DNA from 4 places in the Paraliobacillus sp. X-1268 genome. Region 1 is predicted to be linked to each of the others. Evidence: riboswitches for the same ligand, from Rfam matches in the RefSeq annotation. Region 1 holds a riboswitch; each other region holds the start of a gene.
The links. A riboswitch is a leader RNA that binds a small molecule or an ion and turns the genes downstream of it on or off. The one in region 1 is predicted to bind thiamine pyrophosphate.

Region 1 (5,381 bases):
TAATATAAGTATTTCTATTCGTCTAGAGAAGGTGATGAAGTGGTTACTTAAACAATTAGATGAATTAGAGATAAATGAACGAGAGAAAGATTGGGTGCTTGAAGAAATTGAGTTATTAGATAAAGCTGACTATCTAGATGTACACCAACAATTACAAGAAGAAGCGCCATTTTCAGAAGATACCTTTATGGATGCAACAAGAGAGGAAGCGTTACTAAGAAAAAAAGTAACTAAAGACAAAATTCATCCATTAAGGCAAAAGATAAAGCGTTTATACTTTATTGATGTTAAAAGTACGTACCAACAACTATTTGAAAATCCTGAACTTCAAGATAATAAAGAAGTAGTCCTCCCAGAAAACTGGCACGCTATTTGTGCAGTCACATATGAAAATTTACGTTCTAACTTTTTATCATGGGAAGATGCAACGCCATATTTATATTTTCAAAATAGGTTAAAAGGTTTTCAAGCAAATCGGTCTATTCAACATGTATTTATCGATGAAGCGCAAGACTATTCACCGTTTCAGTTTGCTTATTTAAGAGAGATATTCCCTATTAGCCGGATGACATTACTCGGTGATATTAATCAAGCGATTTATGTCCATGCATTAGAAGAGCATAACGTTTTAACAGACCCAACAGAAGAAAAACATGAGAAAATAACGCTAACAAGAAGTTATCGTTCAACGAAGCCAATTGTTGAATTTACGAAAGCTTGGATGCCTCAAGGAGACCAAATTGAAGCTTTTAATCGAGATGGTAAACTTCCTGTTTTAATGGAAGTTGATAATATAGCAATCGCTTCAGATAAGTTAAGTGAAGCTATTAATACGTATCAATCAAAAGGGCATCAAACGATTGCGATCATATGTAAAACCATGCAAGAAAGTGAAAGAGTATACCAGACATTAAAACAACATTTTGATGTGTTATTAATGGATCAAAGTACGCATACATTTCAAAAAGGTATATTAGTGATACCGGCCTATTTAGCAAAAGGCATAGAATTTGATGCTGTTATTATTTATAATGCTTCAAAAGCACGTTATCAGAACGAATTAGAAAGAAATCTCTTATATACAGCGTGTACAAGAGCGATGCATGAATTATTTGTGTTATCACTTGGTGAGGTTAGCGAATTTGTTCAACAAGTTCCGAAAGATCGCTTTATACATTATAAGATTCATTCAATTGAAAAAAACAAGTAGAAAAAAGGCATTCCGTTTGATATAGGGATGCCCCTTTTCTTAATAGGACGCTAATGAAAGCGTAGTTATATGATCAAATTTTTTCACATTACTACAAAATTGTGAGATAATGCATAAGATAGATAGTTATAAGGAGGAATACAGTATGCTTAAAAATTTACAAGCAACAACAACTCTACATAATGGTGTGAAAATGCCATGGCTAGGATTGGGCGTATTTCAAGTAGAAGATGGTGATGAGGTAATTCATTCTGTTACATCTGCCTTAGAACACGGGTATAAAAGTATTGACACTGCTGCTGCATATAAAAATGAAGAAGGAGTGGGGAAGGCGCTAGCAAAATCAGGCGTACCTCGTGAAGAATTATTTATTACTTCAAAGTTGTGGAATGGTGATCAAGGTTATGAATCTACATTAAATGCTTTTGAATCAAGTTTACAGAAACTAGGATTGGATTATTTAGATTTATATTTAATCCATTGGCCAGTCCCTGCAGAAGGTAAGTTCAAGGATTCATGGAGAGCAATGGAGAAATTATATAAACAAGGTAAAATTCGGGCTATCGGTGTTAGTAACTTTAAAGAACATCATTTAGATGAGTTAATTAAAGATGCTGAAGTAGTGCCAATGGTTAATCAAGTAGAATTTCACCCTCATTTAGATCAGAAATCATTACGTGATTATTGCAAGAAGCACAGTATTCAAATTGAAGCATGGTCTCCATTAAAACAAGGAGAACTATTAGATGACCCTACACTTAAGAAGATCGCTGATAAGTATGAAAAGACAACTGCACAAGTCATTATTCGTTGGGATCTTCAAAGTGAAGTAATTACAATTCCGAAATCAGTAAAAGAACACCGAATTGTTGCAAATGCAGATGTGTTTGATTTTGAATTATCACAAGCTGATATGAATACTATTAACGGTTTGAATAAAGATGAACGTGTGGGACCAGATCCAGATACGTTTAACAAAGTATAAAAAAAGTGGCGCTCTACAAAGCGCCATTTTTTTGTATCTTTTAAACACAATTTTCATAGAGTGAAACAGGCATTTAAGTCATAGTAAACTTGAGAAGTCTCGAAATCCAAAGTTGTAGTCGACGTTGTGCCTCTTTCGTAAGCATCATTGTTTCATCTGATGAATTTGAAGGAAAATGCGACGTGACATATCGCTCTGGAAATACACTTCGCTATCCGTGCCTGTGGAAAGGGAGCACGTTTCGCTTGAGAAGCGGGTCAGTAAATTCTGATACGTCAAAGTTTATCGTTGTTTTTTGTTGAAAGTTAAATCAAAGAAATGTTCGAAAGGAGTGGTTACGATGGATTATATTAGTTATGTTCGATCAATGGTAGGAAATCAGCCAATTATTATGGTGGTTTGTGGTGCAATTATCTTTGATGATCAAAAGCGTGTTTTGCTCCATTTACGTGCTGATAATCAAACATGGGGGTTCCCTGGTGGTTATATGGAATTAGGTGAATCAGTAAAGGAAACTGCAAGAAGAGAGGTTTTTGAAGAGACGGGTTTAAAGATAGGGGCACTTGAGTTATTTTCTGTTTACTCTGGAGAAGGTAATCAAAAAACATTAGCTAATGGTGACCAAGTTTCGCTTGTACAGCATTGGTTTACTTGCGAAGACTTCACAGGAGAATTGATCAAACAAAACGAAGAAACATTAGACACGGCATTTTTCTCATTAGATAATTTACCTGAGAATATGTTTCTAAGTCAAATGAAGGTAATTCGTGATTTACAATCAACTGCAACCAAACCAATAGTTAGAGATTAGTGTTAAAGGGTTTCTGCTGGCTAAGGAAACCCTTTAACACTATTTAGTGAAAACTAAGATTGCACATTATTTGGTACGAGTGTGTGTCCTTTTAATCTGGATAAAACAAATACCCCAAGTATTGCTCCTGTACAACTACTAACGATAAAACCTGGTACAAATGCTAATGCTCCCGCAGATTGTCCTAATAAAATGTTAGCAATAGGAACAGATAGTAATGATCCAATTATGCCAGTACCAATCATTTCACCAGTAGCTGCAAACACTTTTTTGTTAGTCCAATGATAGAAATAACCAGCCAATAACGCTCCAATCATTCCACCTGGAAAGGCTAATAACGTACCTAAACCTAATAAATTTCGTATTAAACCAATCACAAAAGCAATAATGACAGCCGGAATGGGTCCTAGTGTGACTGCTGCCATAACATTGACGGCATGTTGCACGGGATAAGCTTTGGCAATTCCAGTAGGGAAGCCAAATAGTTGTGCCCCCAAGGTTCCAATTGCTACAAACAGTGCCATCGTGGTTAATAATTTTGTTCTATTCATACTGTTTTCCTCCTTTTAAAAAAAATATATATTGCAAAACAAAAAGCCAGCTCCTCAAAAAAGGACCTGACAGTATCATCGAATGTAATCGATTCGGCTACTTCCCTCCGCTAGTACGAACTAGATCAGGTCCAAAAGGGTTAAAAAGCTTGATTACTTTTCTCTCAGCCTATCCAGATAGGCACCCCTAGTAGTGAATTATGAAGTTATTAGTTAAAGAATAGCATAAGTGAAATGTATTATAAAGGTAAATAAGTAAAAATAATTAAAATCGTTTATCTTGAATTCGAGATAAATAGTGTATATAATCGTAATATATTCAAATAGTAACCTATCGATAATTTTAGAAAGATGATGTTAAGGAGTGAAATAGATGGAATTAAAAGGGATTCACCATGTTTCCGCAATTACAGCAATTGCTAAAAGAAATTATGATTTTTATACCAATGTACTAGGAATGAGACTTGTTAAAAAGTCTGTTAATCAAGATGACACAAGTATGTATCATTTGTTTTATGCAGATGAGGTTGGACACCCAGGAACAGACTTAACTTTTTTTGAAATTATACGTGCTGGGCACACGTATGAGGGTAATAATAGTATTTCGCTAACGTCCTTACGCGTTCCTACTGATAGAGCGTTAGTTTATTGGGAAGAGCGTTTCAAAGAAAAAGCCGTGGCATTTCAGCCGATTGTTGAGCAATTTGGACGTAAAGTATTATTTTTCCAAGACCATGAAGGACAAAGGTTAGTCTTGGTTTCTGATGAAGGTAATAAAGGAGTCGCACCTGGCGTCCCTTGGGATAAAAGTCCCGTACCAAAAGAATTTGGAATTACTGGTTTGGGGCCAGTTAAATTAACTGTACCTGAGCTAGGGCCTACTACACGTGTGTTAACTGAAATACTGAACTTTCGATATAAAGGGAGTTATCAAGCCTATGTCGACGGTCAACCTGATATAGAGGTCTATGAAACAGGTGAAGGTGGAACAGGTGCAGAAGTCCATATTGAGACGCGCACTGATTTATCACGTGAAAGACCTGGTCGAGGTAGTGTGCATCATGTTGCCTTTCGTGTTGAGGACGAGAAAGAACTTGCCGCCTGGCACAAAGTTATTCAGGAAGCACGTATGCCGAATTCTGGATTGGTAGATCGCTATTATTTCCAATCGCTCTATTTTAGAGAACCAAATGGTATTCTTTATGAATTAGCCACAGATGGACCAGGCTTTGAAACAGATGAGGACATAGAGCATTTAGGTGAGCGTGTTGCATTGCCACCATTCTTGGAAGAAAAAAGAGAGTCAATTGAAGCGCGTTTAAAACCTTTAGATACAATTAATTAGTTAAAGAAGGAAAGGGATGACGATTAAAAACGTTATCCTTTTCCTTTTTAATTAGGAGAGATTAAGGTCAAAATGCTATACTAGCCTAAGAGAAATTATACGAAACAAATTTCAGGGGGAAAATAAATGAACAAACATGCCGAGCCAAAAGCAATTTTCTTAGACATGGATGGAACTATATTAGACCATCATAATAAAGTTAGTCAAAATACAAAAGTAGTCATTGATAAATTACGAGCAAAAGGAATTCCGGTTTTTATTGCAACAGGTCGTTCACGTGAAGAAATCTTCCCGATCGTTCCAGAAGGATTTACAGTTGATGGAATCATTAGCTCAAATGGGATGACAGTATACTTAGGTGATGAGAAAATTAAAGAGCATACGTTATCTTTTGAATTAGTAACAGAAATAATTGAAAAAGCACGCGAGAATCATGTGTATTATGAATTATTTCCTGCAGTTGGAGAGCGGTTGGTATT
Region 2 (5,381 bases), on a different contig from region 1:
ACGACCAGAGTTGAAACTTGTAGAAAACCATATTGCCCGCTGGGGCGATTTTTATGATGCACCAGATGAAGTCGCAAATCCTGTGTTAGACGCGCATCCATACCTAAGCCCTGGCTTTGCCTTTATAAGCCGAGATGAAAAAGGGAAGAAACGTTTACATGGATTATTTGCTTTTAATTATTCCGCATTAATAAGTTGTGGGATCTCAGCTTCCGCACTTTCAGGGATGCGTTTTGGTATACCTAATCTAGTAGAAGAAATTTCTAATCAACTTTTTCTTGATGATCGCGAAGACATTATGAAGAATTTCTTTGACTATGATGAAGAAGAATTTGTAGGAGAATGGCTGGAAACAAGTAATCAATCTCATTAATATCTTTAGGTCCTATCCAGATGAAAGGTGGATGGGGCTTTTTTTTGATTACGAGAATATACTGAATGTCTCTGAATTAATCACAAATACGCCTGTATAAAACATAAACTATCCTAGTCTAAAACTAGGAGGTAAATGATGTATCCATATTATAATCAATATCAATCGTTAAATCAGTTTTATAGAGAGTCTCCATATTTACATCCATATCCACAACAATTAAATTACTGGGGGCGGCAACCATTCACAAGAGGCCAAGCAACATGGACAGAAGGAGGACGTGTTACGCAATGTGGTATGCCTTGGTCTCATAATGAATATATGACAGCAGCTGTAGGTGTGAATTCGCCTTATCAATGTGGGCAAACGTTAAAGATACGTGAGCTTTTCTCCCAAACTTTAAGAGAAGTTATTGTGACAATTGTTGATAAAGTACCTGGATTCCCAGCTGATAAAATTAACCTACACCGAAAGGCATTTGAAGCATTAGGTGCAGATCCAGCGGTTGGGGTAATAAATATTGAATTTGAATCTTCACCAGAAGTAGAGGAAGCAGAATGGGGAAAATATTTATTGGAAGTTACTGAGGTAGCTTATCCGAATTATAATATAACAGAATATAATTTTGTTAAGAAAACAAATCCAGCACCAAATCAAACAAAGGAAATCTATCACTATATTTTACAATCACCTCAAGAAAGAGTTAAAATCCAAGGCACGGTAATTTATAATTCAAACACTAATCGTGTTGAATCCTTTGATATTAAAGAAATATAAGATTGAAAAAGCCCAATCCACGTATAATGCGGATTGAGCTTTCAATTTTTTAATCATTTATTCAATTCATCAAAATTCATGTTGAACCATAAGGGGTCATTGTTATTAACATCACCATTATAGTTAATTAGCAATTCTTCACCAGCTTTTATATCTGTGTGAGCAAAAAATACAAAGGTATGATCTGGAAAGTTTATATCGTAATCGGTATTTGGAGTATAGGAATGATTAAACAACATGCCATATCCTAAAACAACCGCGGTATGATTTTTACCATATTCAAATACGTAATCATCCAGTACTGTTTGTTCTATGTGTTCGTGCTCCTTGTTTGGATAAGGAATAACAGGTGCAATATGTACTGTTTCTCCTTTTTTTATGTCGCGTGTAGCGAATACGCCTCGATTGAATTCCCCGTCGCTTAATGTAGATGTCTTTATCTCAATCATGTAGGTCACCTGCGATTTCGTTTTATTTTATTCATGTGTACTCTATTTTGACAGTTGCTTATAGCGAACGCAACTGGTTGTACTTGAAATTTATAAAAGTTACAAAATTTATCGCCTTTTAAAAAAAACCCTAAATTTTGTATGACAAGTTCATTATCTTATGATATGATGAACTCGAAAATCAAATAAGCAAAACCACAAGGGGAGCTAAAAAGCTGAGAGTGAACACGTTGTTCTAACCCTTCGAACCTGTTAGTTAATGCTAGCGCAGGAATGTGGATCGTGATATGTAGATTTACGTTTACATATCTGTTCTCCCTTGAGGTTTTTTGTTTAAAAAAGGGGAGTTTTTTTTATGAAAAAATTAAGTTTGGTTATGTTGATTGAGGCGTCCTTTTTTGCATCATTGGCGTTTGTTTTTGATTTACTTCCGTCGATTCGGCTTTCTCCATCGATTTCAATTTCTTTTGCTATGGTTCCAATTTTAATTTTAGCGTTTCGATGGGGGATTAGGGTTAGTTTAATTTCTGGCTTTATCTGGGGTATTTTACAAGTTATCTTGGGTGATGCCTATATTCTAACTCCACTTCAGGCATTTATTGAATATTTTATTGCCTTTGCTTTTATTGGTTTTGCAGGTCTATTTTATAAAGTCATTCAATCGAACCTGAAGATGGGGAAAAAGAAAAAAGTGTTATTTTGGGTTATTACCGCGACACTTGTTGGTTCTGTTGCACGTTACTTTTGGCACTTTGTTGCTGGATTTATTTTTTGGGGAGAATACGCGCCTGATGATATGAACGTGGTGTTGTTTTCATTGATTACAAACGGGATTACCATGTTGGGTGCCTTTGTTTTATGCGCGATCTTATTGGTGCTTTTGATCGGAACTACTCCGAGATTAATTGAGCGAAAATAAACTAGTTTTAACTCCCCGTTTTATAAATGGGGAGTTAAAACTAATAGCTGTCTGCTGCGCTTTTAATATAACCAAGCAGTAAAATAGTTAGCGTTAGGAAGCCAACAATTAAATAGTTAAATAAGCCATTAGAGAGATCAAGTAAGTCTATTAATTTTTGATCCGTCAAAATCATTTCCCCGGCTGTCCACGCAAGAATACCAGCACCAATATAAGCTATCCAACGATATTTTTCTAATACTTTTACGATTAGTTTCGATCCGAATATCATAATAGGAATGCTAACCATCACGCCAATGATAATCATACGAATATCCCCATGCGCCGCACCTGTAATAGCAACAACATTATCCAGACTCATTACCGCATCTGCAACAATGATTGTCGAAACAGCTTTTAATAAACCAGTATGTGAGGTAATGGTAGCTTCCTCTTCTTTTTCAACAAGTAAATTATACGCTATCCAAAGAAGTAATAAACCACCAATTACATTTACAAAAGGAATTTGCATTAAATAAATGATAATAACTGCAAAAAATATTCGGAGCAGAACAGCGCCAATCGTGCCTAAAAGTATTGCTCTATTTTGATGTCTTTTTGGTAAAGACTTGGTGGCCATTGCAATCACAACAGCATTATCACCGGAAAGAACAATGTCAATTGCAATAATTTTTAATAATGCAATCGTCGCAACAGGTGTTATTGAGAATAGTAATGGGAAAAAGTCCACTTTTTGTTCCTCCTACAGAAATTTAAGATGGATAAGCTAAGTTGTCCATAACCAATTCTATGAAGAAACTTGAAATAGTAAACCAAAAAAAGTAGAAGTTTTTTAAAGTATTTATTCTTTTAATTGTTCTCTTTTAAATATCCATACATAAATTAACCCCGCAAAAAATAGAAAACCTCCATAACCAACAGTAGGATATAAGTATTTAACCATAGCAGAAAAGCCAATTTGACTGAATAAAAAAGCTGCTAGTGTTGTGCCTGCAATCACCCAAATTCGAAAGCGTGCAGCGATAAAGTTCATTCTTGAAACAAATCCATATAAATTTCCGACCGCAGTGGTATATACTTCAGCAAATAATACAATAGCAAAAATTAGTTGAATAAATGGAGCAATTTTAGAAGCTATAAGAATCATGGGCACTTCCACATTTGAAACACTATCTAAATTCGTTAAAATACTGAAAAAAATAGCAATGATCCCTATCCCTAAACCTAATCCACCTAATAAAGCCCCCCATAGTAGGTTTTTTTTATTTTTAGCTTTCGCCCCCATTGGTGCTAATACTGCAACGGCAATCACAAGATTATAAGAAGCGTAATTAAGAGCAGAAATGAACCAATTTGGTGCAGCGCCTTCAATGGACTTCGATACTTGTAAATCTGCAGCTGTAATTGGATTTATTGAGATACTATAGATAGCGATAAAAAGAACAGAAACTAATAATACTGGAACAACATAACTGATGGCATTAATAACACCTTTCATTCCAGTTATAACAGTTAGTAGTGAAATAATTGCCATTAAGATCGTCCCCCATAAGGAGGCTAACTGAAATTGTTGATCAAAGATTGCACCGGCTCCAGCTATCATGGCTGCTAAAGCACCGAATAGAAAGACTGTAATAATAATATCGATGATCGTACCAATAATTTTTCCGTTAGTAAATCGCACTACCTCTACATAAGAGCTAACATTTAATGCTTTACCAATTACTAAAATCGTATAGCCGAAAAAGAAAAACAAGAGCGTTGCAAAGGTAAGTCCAAATAGGCCATTTATTCCATATGCACTAAAAAACTGGAGGACTTCTTGCCCGGAAGCAAAACCAGCCCCGACAACGGTTCCAATGTAAGTTGCCGCCACTTTAAATACATTAATCTGTGTAGATGATTCATTGTTCATTTCAATTCCCTCCAAATGCTAATCAGTACATAGGCTTTACAAAATATGTTGTTTTACACATCAAAATAGAAGGCAATTGATGGCTCGAATTAAAGATGAATTTATTATCATGCATGATTATGCAAAAAATGCAAAAACTATGAATACTCAAGATTAAATTACATTTGTTATTAAGAAGGGATGTTGTCATGAAACAGTACGGTTATCCTACTCCTCAAGGATTATATCACCCAGAAAATGAACACGATGCATGTGGTATTGGAATGATTGCCAACATAGACGGTAGGAAAACGCATGATATTGTTCAACATGCAGTTACGATACTTTGTAATCTAGAACACCGCGGGGGACAATCAGCAGATATCAGTACCGGTGACGGTGCCGGCATTCTCACACAAATTCCAGATGCTTTTTTTCGTGATAAATGTGAGGATTTAGATATCGAGTTACCAGCCGAAGGGAAATATGCAGTTGGTATGGTCTTTCTTCCACAAGAACCTGATATAAGAAGAACAAGTGAGCTTAAGCTCCAGCAGATTATTGCCGAAGAAGGTCAACAGTTTCTTGGATGGCGTACGGTCCCAGTTAATGACGCATATGTTGGGGATTCTGCTAAAAAAGTAAAACCATTTATTCGGCAAGTTTTTATTGCGCCTTCAACTGAATTAAAAAGTCGAGAAGCTTTTGAAAGAAAGTTATATGTTATTCGAAAACAAGCGGAGAATAAATTAAAAGGTCTTGCTAATAAAGAAGATACAGAAAATACATTTATCTGTAGTTTATCGACGTCTACAATTGTTTACAAAGGAATGTTAATCCCAGAACAATTAGATTCCTTTTACATTGATTTAAATAATCGAGACTTTAAATCTGCACTTGCTATTGTCCATTCTCGGTTTAGTACAAATACCTTTCCAAGTTGGGAAAGAGCGCAGCCAAATCGATTTA
Region 3 (5,381 bases), on a different contig from region 1:
AATGCAGATTATGCGAAAGGGAAAAAATAATTGTGTACGCAAAATTTGTATTAAAGGACTGAGTCGTTCATGCAAAATTTACAGCAAACCGTATGGATGCATAAAATAAGAATCTTCTTCTTAATTGGATTAACCGTAACACTAGGCCTCTCTATAATTGTACAGGCTTTTGCTATGACAACTATTGTCGATGGGGTCTTTTTAAAAAACCAAACGTTTCATGCGATGATTCCATGGCTACTGTTATTGTTAATCGTTCTATTTATTCGCGCATTAACGGATTATATAAGTAAACGAATTGGTGTTTCACTAGCAAGTGATGTAAAAGGAAATGTACGTAAAAAACTATTATCTAAATATGCTGCCCGTCCTGTTCAACTGGCTGAAAAAGGACAAACGGGTAAGAAAGTTAGTATGTTATTAGACGGTGTCGATGAGATGGATAGTTTTTATAGTCAGTTTATTCCTCAAGTAATGCAGAGTACTTTTGTACCGTTACTTGCCATGATCGTAATTTTCACTCAACATGTTAATTCAGGAATTATATTGCTTGTTACAGCACCGTTTATTCCAATTTTTATGATTGTAATTGGCTTACAAACACAAAAAAAGTCAGAAGAAAAGCTAGATAAATTAGCTTCTTTTTCTGGCACTTTTTTAGATACATTACAAGGTCTTGTTACATTAAAACTATTTAACCGAACAAAACAGCAGAAAGATAAAATTGAAAAGAGTAGTTTAGGCTTTCGAGATACGACAATGGAGATTTTAAAAGTTGCTTTCACTCAATCTTTTATGCTTGAAGTCATTTCGATGCTAAGTATTGGTATTGTTGCTTTGGAATTAGCTATCCAGTTAATAATATATGAAAGTATTTCGTTTTTCACTGCATTTGTCATACTTGTGCTTGTACCTGAATTTTTTACGTCGTTGAAAGAACTTGGTACGACTTTTCATAATGGTAGAAGTAGTTTGGGCGCCGCTAAAAAAGTATTAGAAGAATTCGATGAAGAAGACGGTGCGATACAATGGGGAGAAAAGCAATTAAGTAAAGAAGGCGGACCTCCAATGATTACGTTGGAACAGGTAGACTTTAGTTATCCAGATAGTAATTTTAACTTGCAGGCTATCACAGCGACTTTTCACCCGAAACAGAAGATAGCAATTGTAGGAGCAAGTGGTGCGGGTAAATCTACGTTATTACATTTGTTGGCTGGTATGATCACTCCTGAACATGGTGCAATCAAACTTGATAATCAACCGCTTGTTGAATTTTCGGAGTCATCATGGCTTGGGAAGCTTTCTTATATTTCACAGCAACCATATATCTTTTCAGGTACAATCGGCGAGAATATCGAAATGGGAACAAACTTACCAGTTGATGAACAGGATATACGAAAAGCTGCGCAGTTAGCAGGAATTGCGCCATTGATTGAATCATTGGAGAAACAATACGATACACCCATTGGAGAAGCTGGTCGAGGATTATCTAGCGGGGAAAAACAACGTGTATCTATTGCACGTGCATTTTTAAAAAAGCCAAAAGTTGTCTTACTCGATGAACCAACACGTGGACTTGATCTAGCTACAGAAAAAATCTTACAACAATCTATCGAACAATTGTCCAAAACGGCAACTGTTATCACGGTAGCACATCGATTACACACGATTAAAAAAGCAGATCAAATTCTATTTATGGAAAAAGGACAATTACTAGCGATAGGAACACACGAAACATTGCTAGCTACTTTACCTGCTTATAAAGATATGGTGACGATTCAACAGGGGGGAGAAGAAGCATGAGCGCTCTTTTTAAAGTCATAAAACTTATGTTGATTGAGAAAAGGGATATTTTGTTTGCTATTTTATTTGGTTTTATTGCTGGTATTAGTAGCGTTGGACTATTTGCTGCTAGTGGCTATCTTATTTCCAAAGCAGCTTTAATGCCTCCATTCTATGCATTAATTATGCTTACTTCTACAGTTAAATTACTTGGGTTTATTAAAGCTAGTTCAAAATATGGCGAACGTATTTATTCTCACAGGGCAACTTTTACTATCTTAAGTAATTTACGTGTTACTTTTTTTGAAAAGTTAGAACCTCTTGTTCCACAAATTTTTCATAAGTATAGAAGTGGAGACATACTTGGTCGAGTAGTAGGAGATGTGGAGAGTTTACAGAATTTCTTTTTACGTGTTTTTTATCCACCAATTGTGTTATTACTCGTTTTTGTAACAACAATCTTATTTAGTAGCTTTTATTCCATTGAAATCGCGCTTATTTTATTAGTTGGTTTCTTACTAACGGTATTTGTTATCCCAGCTTTTTTTTCGTTACGACAAGTAAGAATTAATGGTAAAGTCAGACAAGAACGTGGAGATCTTTCAACGGAAATTACTGAATTGATGTATGGTTTTCGAGATTTAAAGATATTTCAACAATTAGAAAAAAAACAAGAACAAATAACTACGCAATCAGAAAGTTATATTGAAAAACAAAAACGTGAAAATATTAATAAAGTCTATAGTCAATCGTTTAATGGTTTTATAACCTTTATCGTAAGCTGGTTCGTACTTGCAGTCGGAGCTTATTTGGTTGTAGATGGTAGGTTAGAAGGGATATTTTTAGCTATGCTTGTTATGATCTCACTAACCGTTTTTGAACCTGCTGCTCCAATGGCTGTTTTCCCAATTTATATGCAAGAAAGTCGCGATGCATCCAGCCGTTTGTATGAGGTAGTGGAGGATCCAGATATTCAAGTTAGCGAAGTCGAAACTAACGTTGAACAAATCACTAATAAACCACCAATGATTGGATTTGAAAATATTACCTTCACGTATAGGGGGGATTGGCGCACAACCATTCCATCACTTAGTTTAGAGATTCCTGCAGGTTCGAAAACAGCGATTGTTGGAGCAAGTGGTTCAGGAAAATCAACCTTACTACAGTTAGTTTTGAAACTACAGCAAGTACAAGCAGGTAAAATTTATTGGGATCACCACGATATTTCAACTGTTTCAGGAAATGCATTGTGGGAACAGTCAAAAGTCGTGCTACAAGAAAATCATTTCTTTTATGGAACAATCCGTGAAAACTTATTAATCGCAGATTCTGATTTAGATGACATTGTATTGCATGAAGCATTAATGAATGTGCAACTTGAAAACTTTTCACTCGATGACCATGTATTAGAAAACGGTGAGAATCTTTCTGGCGGTGAAAAACAACGTCTAGCAATTGCTAGAGCAATCTTGAAAAACGGTCATATTTGGATTTTAGATGAGCCAACGTCATCACTTGATGCTAAAACAGAAGAAAAAATATATAAACAACTTTTTGAACAAGCACAAACAGATACATTATTGTTAGTTAGTCACCGTTTAAAAGGATTAGAAAAGATGGATCAAATTATAGTCATGGATCATGGTGAGATTATTGAATCGGGATCTTATACGAATTTAATGAAAAAGAATGGTTATTTTTATCAAATGAAGACACTGGAAGAAAGTTTACTTTAAGAGTATTGACATCTTCTTCCTAGATGTTATTCTATAGACAGAATAAAATAGCAAGAAAAACCACTAGAGGAGTCTTTATAAAAGACTGAGATTGAAGTGTTACTTCAAGACTCTTAGAACCTGATCTAGTTTAAACTAGCGGAGGGAAGTGGATGGGAATAAAGTCCTTTGGTTCTTTTACTTTATCATGCCACCACTTTCTTTTAATCAAGGAAGGTGGTTTTTTTATGCAGATAGGGAGGAAGTTGAGATGAAATTTTCACAATACATTCGGAAAGAGGCAGATCCAGTTTGGCAAGCTAGTTTTAATCATCCTTTTGTTAAGGGGATTGGTAATGGCACATTACCTTTAGAGAACTTTCGCTATTATGTCATGCAGGACTCTTATTATTTAGCACAATTTGCTCGTGTCCAGGCAATAGGTGCTGCAAAGGCGGAAGATTTAGAAACAACCAGTAGTATGGCGGCACATGCACAAGGAACTTATCAAGCAGAATTAGAATTACATCGTACTTTTTCTAAGCTATTATCTATTACTGAAGCAGAACAAAGAGCATTTAAACCTGCTCCTACCTCTTACGCTTATAGTTCACATATGTATCGAGCTGCTTATCATGGTCATCTAGGTGATGTGATTGCCGCAATATTACCTTGCTACTGGGTTTATTATGAAGTTGGAGAACAGTTAAAAAATAAAACACCAGATGAACAAATTTATCAAGAATGGATTAAAGCATACGGATCGGATTGGTTCAGAGCATTAGTAGAGGAACAAATTGATAGACTTGATCAACTAGCTGAAACTGTAACAGCCTCTGATCGAGAACGTATGAAAGAACACTTCTTACTTAGCAGTCAATATGAATATTTATTTTGGGATATGGCTTATAAATTAGAAAAATGGCCATTAGAAGAGATGGGATAATCCTGCTTGACTCGAATGGAGTAGGTGTTAATCCGACGGAAACGATCTGTGATTCGGCGGAAGTGTTAGAAATTAAGACTTAAGGTGATCTGCTTTCCCTCCTCCTTGTGTGTTAAACCCAATTCGAATTACAAAGTAGCAAGAAAAAAGCACTAGAAATAATCTAGTGCTTTTTTTACTACTCTTTATTTGGAATCTTTGCTTGCATTGGAGGGAGTATAATCCATCCTTTGTCTTTATTTAATCGAAGTGCTTTTGCTCCAGCTTGCGCTTTATTCATATGGAACTGGCCAAAAAGCATGGCAATATCTTCGCGAAGTGACTGTCCAATTATTGTACTACAAGCGATTAAACCTGCTGCAATGTTTGCAGAAACTACAGCACTAATTTCTTGATCACTGAACTTCGCACCAGATGGAATATCTTCAATGTCTGCGAGGGAACGTTCTGGAGGAGAAGGAGGCAAAGCTATTCCATTAACTTTAAGAATCTCTTCCACACTTTCCATTTCCTGTTTCATTCCTCGGTTTAAATCTTCTAATAAATTTTTTAATTCTTTATCACCTGTATGGTTAATAAATGTTTGATACGCCGCATAGTTACCTTTAGCAGCTGTTAGAAAGGACCACATGCTAAAAACTTCACCATAATGAAGTGGTTGTTTCTTTGGATTACCTGATAGTACACCCATTTCTAAACACTCCTTTGTTAAGTCTTACATAGATAGTCTTTTCATCAAGGCAAAACTTATTCCAGAAACATTGTAAATAATAATTTAAAATTGGTATAGATAAGACTTTTTGAGCAAAACTATAGCCGAAAAGGAGGAGAAAAAATGAAATTAGCTGCACACGAATTACAAGATTTAAATGAATTAACAATGAGTTGTGTGAACTCTGTGACTTCTATGGCGTACATGTTAGATCATGTTCAAGATC
Region 4 (5,381 bases), on a different contig from region 1:
AAAGCGGAAAACGGCTCGTCTAAACAAATGAAATCTTGTGGACTTAACAATGCACGAACGAAAGCAACGCGTTGACGCATCCCTCCTGATAACGCATATGGATATGTATCTTCATAACCAGACAGTCCAGCTTTAGCTAACATAGATCGTGCTTTTTGATAATCAGGTTTACCTTGAATCTCTGCACCTAAAACAACATTTTCTAAAATCGTTCGCCATGGAAATAGCGACGGACTTTGTGGTGTATAACTGATTGCTCCGCGTTTACCAGTAATCTTATTTCCATCAAGGTAAAAGTCACCAGTGTCAGGTGTGTACATGCCACCTATCAAATGAAATAGTGTGCTTTTTCCACTTCCAGACGGACCTAGTAAAGAAACGAATTCACCATCTTTGACTGAAAAAGATAGATCAGCTAGCACTTCTTGATCTACAAATGACTTTCCGATTTGTTTAACGACAAGTTCGCTCAATTGTTTTCCTCCTTCACACGTCCTTTAATAAATATCTTTTCTAAGCCAACAATAATTCCAAAGAAGAGCATGCATAAGAGCATAATAAAGAAAATAGCAACAAAAACACGATCCGTTCGAAAAGAGGACTGAGCTAATGTCATATAGACGCCAATTCCCTGATTTGCTCCAAGCCATTCGGAAATAACTGCGCCCATTACACTATAGGTTGCAGCGATTTTTAAGCCCGAAAAAACTGATGGTAGCGCATGTGGTAATTCTAGTTTCGTGAAGATCTGCCGTTTGGATGCACCGGCCATCTGCATGTAATGCAACAATTCGTGACTTGTTTGGCGAAAACCATCTAATGTCGAAACCGCGATTGGAAAGAAACAAACGAGTGTAATGACAATAAGTTTAGGCATTACCCCAAATCCAAACCAAATAACGAGCAGTGGTGCAAGTACGATAATCGGAATGTTTTGCGATAAAATCAATAACGGATAAAAGGCCTTTTTAAAGGTTGGTAATATATGCAAACTAATCGCCACCATAAGTCCCACTGATACGCCAATGGCAAATCCAATTACTGATAATTTCGTTGTAGAGATAAGGTGATGCTGATAGCCACTCCAACCAGCGATTCCTTCTTGAACAATTACAGTTGGTGCCGGTAATAGCCATGCTGGGATATCAAAAAGGTGACTAATCGTTTCCCATAATACGATAAGAACAGCAATGACGATAATTGGACTGATCGTTTTTGTTGTAATTTTTTTCATATTAGAAAGGCGATGTCAAAACTGGCACCGCCATCCCTCCCTTTTACTTAACGATACTTCTCTGTTAATACGTCCATTGATGCACCATCAGGCTTATAATAGACTTTCACTTGCGAAATAATACTCGGACAACCACGGGCAGCCATTTCTACATTCATTTTTTCTATAATTTGAAATAGCTCCGTTAATTCACCTTCCATTGTCGTTTCGAGTGGATTAACTTGGTACCTCACACCAGATGCTTCGATTACTGCGATTGCTGCGTCAACATATGGAATGACATCTTCGCCATTTTTTGTTTTTGGGATAATTTGAATACTTACAAGTGCATTAGCCATTTTTCGAGAGCCTCCCTTTTAATCTTCAGGTAAAAATTCATTCGTAAATGCATCATTCGCATTAAGTTCTGTCTCTAATAAATCATTTTCGTACATCCAATCTGCGTAATTTTCCCACACTTCAACATCTTGGACACCCCATTTAGCTGCGTCATCCTGATATTTTGGTGATAACCATGCTTGACTAGCCTTCACAAGTTCTGGGTCTAAATCAGGTACAGCTTCAATTAAAATATCTGCCGCTTCTTCTGGATTATCTATTGCATAATTATACCCTTTTGCTACAGCCGCTAAGAACTTTTCAACTGTTTCTGGATTCTCATCGATCATCATTTCATTCGTTGTAATGACTGGTGTGTAGTAATCTAATTTCTCTGAGTAATCGGTTAGATACTGCATGTTTAGATCAACACCACGAAGCTCAGCCTCAACACCTGTCCACCCATAATATATCCAAGCAAAATCAATATCACGTTCTACCGCCGTGAAGAAATCAGTATTTCCCATATTGATTATGTTCACATCTTCCACACTAGCGTCTTCTTGTTTCATTAGTGAGTCAATTACTGCTGCCTCAACTGGTGCTCCCCAACCACCATACGTTTTACCGGCATAATCTGCAGGTGATGTAATTTCTTTATCTACTGGAGAAGCAAATCCTGAAGTATTATGCTGAATAACTGCTGCAATAGATACAATCGGTATATCTTGTGTCCGAGCCTCTGTAATTGTTTCCTGTGCACTAATTCCAAAATCAGCTTTTTCCGCTGCTACAACTTGATCTGCACCAGATTCACTTGGCAATGTAATTTCTACATCTAAGCCTTCTTCTTCAAAAAAACCTTCAGCTTGCGCAACATAAAGCCCGGTATGATTTGTATTTGGTGTCCAGTCTAGCACCATCGTTACTTTCTCCAATTCTTGACTAGCTTGTTCGTCATTTGCACACCCTGTAATAATAAATCCAAGTGTAACCAATAAAAATAATACTTTCTTCATCTTAAAATCCCCCTTTTATTTGTGGAGGAACATATCCTTTTTCACGAAAAAAAATACGCTTAGGCATTAGCCTGGGCGCATATATAGTCACTTCTATTCGTGTTCATATATGTTCCCTACGCTGGTCTCAGCCAGATCAGGTTCCAAGGGTCAGTATCTATAACGGATACGATCTCAACCAGCCAAACTGGTCCCCCTACATTGAAACGTGCTATTTAATTAATTACACTACCAACTTTGCCATAGATTCGACTAATATTCAAGTACTATTTCATCATCATTAGTCATTTTTCTTTACTATTCAGTCTATACATAAGCAAATGATTTCATCTTTTCTACTTATTATGGCAGAATAAACATGCAAAGATTAATTAAATAACTGAGGTGTTCTAATGAAAATAGATGTATGGTCTGATTTTGTTTGTCCGTTTTGCTATATTGGGAAACGTCGCCTAGAACAAGCGCTCGAACAATTCCCGCAAAAAGATAGTGTTGAAATAGAATTTAAAAGCTTTGAATTAGATCCAAATGCAGCAGTATATGCAGGTAAGAGCATTCATGAAGCAATTGCTGATAAGTATGGGATGCCAATCGAACAAGCGAAAGAGACAAACGCTGGACTTGGTCAGCAAGCTGAAAGTGTTGGTTTGACATTCCATTTCGAAACAATGAAACCGACTAATACGTTTAACGCGCATCGCTTAGCAAAATATGCCAAAAGTATTGGTAAAGAAGCAATCTTGACAGAGAAACTATTGTATGGTTATTTTACCGATTCTGTTAATCTAAGTGAAACAGATGCATTAGTTAAGATTGCAGAAGATGCTGGGCTAGAGAAAACAAAAGCAATAGAAGTTCTTCAAGATGAAACAGCTTTTGCTAATGACGTACGAGCTGACGAATCATTGGCACAACAATACGGTGTGACTGGTGTACCGTTTTTTGTAATTAACGATAAATATGCAATTTCTGGTGCTCAACCAGTAGAAACATTTAAAGATGCCTTAAATACAGTTTGGGAAGAAGAAAATCCAAAGCCAAAATTTACGGATCTTTCAACTTCTAAAACAGAATTTTGTACTGATGATTCATGTGGCATTCCCGAAGAAAAATAATACGTGAAGGTTTCCGAAAAATCGGAAGCCTTCTTTTTTTATCTATGCTAAAATGAATGTTGCTAAAAACAAGGAGGACATCATAGAATAATGGCAACTTTATTACAGAAAAAACTAGGCTTATTACTAATCATATTAACCTTATTAACTGGCTGTGGTCTTCAAACTGATCTAAACAGGGAAACACAAACAGATTCGGATCTTCCTTCCGCAACTGTGGATCGTGTTGTCGACGGCGATACGGTCCATATTATCTTGGATGGTGAAGAGGAAAGTGTTCGACTTTTACTAGTTGATACACCTGAGACAAAACATCCTAACCTGCCAGTCCAACCCTACGGAGAACAAGCGAGTAAGTTTGCTAAAGAAAAATTGACAGAAGGCACTCAAATTCAGCTCGAATATGATGGTCCAAAGCGAGATAAGTATGACCGACTGTTAGCATATATATGGATAGACGGTGAACTTTTTAATGAAATGTTGTTGGAAGAGGGATTCGCACGTTACGCCTATGAATATGATCCGCCTTACACACATTCCGACCAACTAAAGGAAGCCGAAACTAAAGCAAAAGCAGCTGATCTTAACATCTGGAGTGAGGATGGTTATGTAACTGAAGATGGTTTTACAACAGTCGATATAGATGAAACAAGCTCAGATGTTTACTATCAAAATTGTACGGCAGTAGCTGAAGCAAATGCTAGTCCTATTTCAGAAGGAGATCCTGGTTATGGTACACATTTAGACCGAGATGGCGATGGTATTGGTTGTGAATGACATAAAAAATAGTAAAACACTGTATCTTCAATGGAGATACAGTGCTTTTTCATGAAAACTCTTAGGCTTTATTGCCATTAAAAAATGTTCGTTTCAAATACTTCTCTATTTCTACTATTATAAATACACTTAATCCGACTCCAATCGGAATTAACCAGAGTCCAATATCTAGTGCTGCTGTGGCAAAAATAGTTTGCATAAATGGTAAATACGTAATCGCAAGCTGAAGTAGAATTAAAATCGCACAAACAATAAATGCAATTTTATTCGTGAAAAAGCTTTTGTTTAGCGCAAATCCATGTTCGTTTCTAACATTAAATAAGTAAAACATTTTACCAAATACAACAATATTTAATGTCACTGTATTAGCTACTGCATGTGCATAACCATTATCTACCATTATTGCATTAGCAATCAAACCACCACCAGCTACAAGTGCTGCCACATAAAAGATTCGAAATACATAGTACTTGCTTAACAATTGTGTTCCCTTTTCTCTTGGCTTACGAATCATCACATCTTTTTCAGCAGGTTCATAAACGAATGCAAAAGATATAGTGATGGCCGAAACCATATTAATCCACAATAGTTGAACAGGACTTAACAACATGGAAATTCCCAGCAAAATACTTGCCATAACGATAAATCCTTCTGCTGCACTAGTAGGTAACAGGAATAATATCGTCTTTTTCACATTATCATAAACGCGACGACCTTCTTCTATTGCATCGACAATTGTCTTGAAGTTATCATCTGTCAGAATCATATTCGAGGCATCTTTTGCGACTTCTGTTCCTTTAATTCCCATCGCTACACCTATATCAGCTTTTTTAAGTGCTGGTGCATCGTTAACACCATCTCCGGTCATTGATGTTACTTCACCATTTTCTTGCAATGCTGTAACAATGCGTAATTTAT

Region 2: linked by a shared signal. The riboswitch ahead of thiT (energy-coupled thiamine transporter ThiT) and the one ahead of thiW (energy coupling factor transporter S component ThiW) in region 1 are both predicted to bind thiamine pyrophosphate.
Region 3: linked by a shared signal. The riboswitch ahead of tenA (thiaminase II) and the one ahead of thiW (energy coupling factor transporter S component ThiW) in region 1 are both predicted to bind thiamine pyrophosphate.
Region 4: linked by a shared signal. The riboswitch ahead of D2K62_RS14395 (ABC transporter substrate-binding protein) and the one ahead of thiW (energy coupling factor transporter S component ThiW) in region 1 are both predicted to bind thiamine pyrophosphate.

What each region holds. Positions count from the first base shown of each region.
Region 1 covers NZ_QJSK01000002.1:267,661-273,041, forward strand. Annotated here, with positions in the region: gene helD (RNA polymerase recycling motor HelD) at 1-1,210, shown strand, start outside; gene D2K62_RS05845 (aldo/keto reductase) at 1,356-2,195, shown strand; gene D2K62_RS05850 (NUDIX hydrolase) at 2,536-3,006, shown strand; gene thiW (energy coupling factor transporter S component ThiW) at 3,060-3,557, opposite strand; TPP riboswitch at 3,643-3,756, opposite strand; gene D2K62_RS05860 (ring-cleaving dioxygenase) at 3,931-4,902, shown strand; gene D2K62_RS05865 (HAD family hydrolase) at 5,029-5,381, shown strand, end outside.
Region 2 covers NZ_QJSK01000025.1:1,523-6,903, forward strand. Annotated here, with positions in the region: gene D2K62_RS16795 (flavin-containing monooxygenase) at 1-373, shown strand, start outside; gene D2K62_RS16800 (DUF3889 domain-containing protein) at 512-1,150, shown strand; gene D2K62_RS16805 (SET domain-containing protein) at 1,204-1,599, opposite strand; TPP riboswitch at 1,790-1,890, shown strand; gene thiT (energy-coupled thiamine transporter ThiT) at 1,955-2,518, shown strand; gene D2K62_RS16815 (TerC family protein) at 2,559-3,248, opposite strand; gene D2K62_RS16820 (YkvI family membrane protein) at 3,360-4,433, opposite strand; gene gltB (glutamate synthase large subunit) at 4,622-5,381, shown strand, end outside.
Region 3 covers NZ_QJSK01000001.1:252,753-258,133, reverse strand. Annotated here, with positions in the region: gene D2K62_RS01420 (cytochrome d ubiquinol oxidase subunit II) at 1-30, shown strand, start outside; gene cydD (thiol reductant ABC exporter subunit CydD) at 70-1,803, shown strand; gene cydC (thiol reductant ABC exporter subunit CydC) at 1,800-3,518, shown strand; TPP riboswitch at 3,574-3,682, shown strand; gene tenA (thiaminase II) at 3,769-4,443, shown strand; gene D2K62_RS01400 (DUF3231 family protein) at 4,622-5,134, opposite strand; gene D2K62_RS01395 (spore coat protein) at 5,279-5,381, shown strand, end outside.
Region 4 covers NZ_QJSK01000016.1:4,209-9,589, forward strand. Annotated here, with positions in the region: gene D2K62_RS14380 (ABC transporter ATP-binding protein) at 1-473, opposite strand, end outside; gene D2K62_RS14385 (ABC transporter permease) at 470-1,234, opposite strand; gene D2K62_RS14390 (thiamine-binding protein) at 1,282-1,572, opposite strand; gene D2K62_RS14395 (ABC transporter substrate-binding protein) at 1,591-2,571, opposite strand; TPP riboswitch at 2,668-2,779, opposite strand; gene D2K62_RS14400 (DsbA family oxidoreductase) at 2,964-3,686, shown strand; gene D2K62_RS14405 (thermonuclease family protein) at 3,777-4,463, shown strand; gene D2K62_RS14410 (cation-transporting P-type ATPase) at 4,525-5,381, opposite strand, start outside.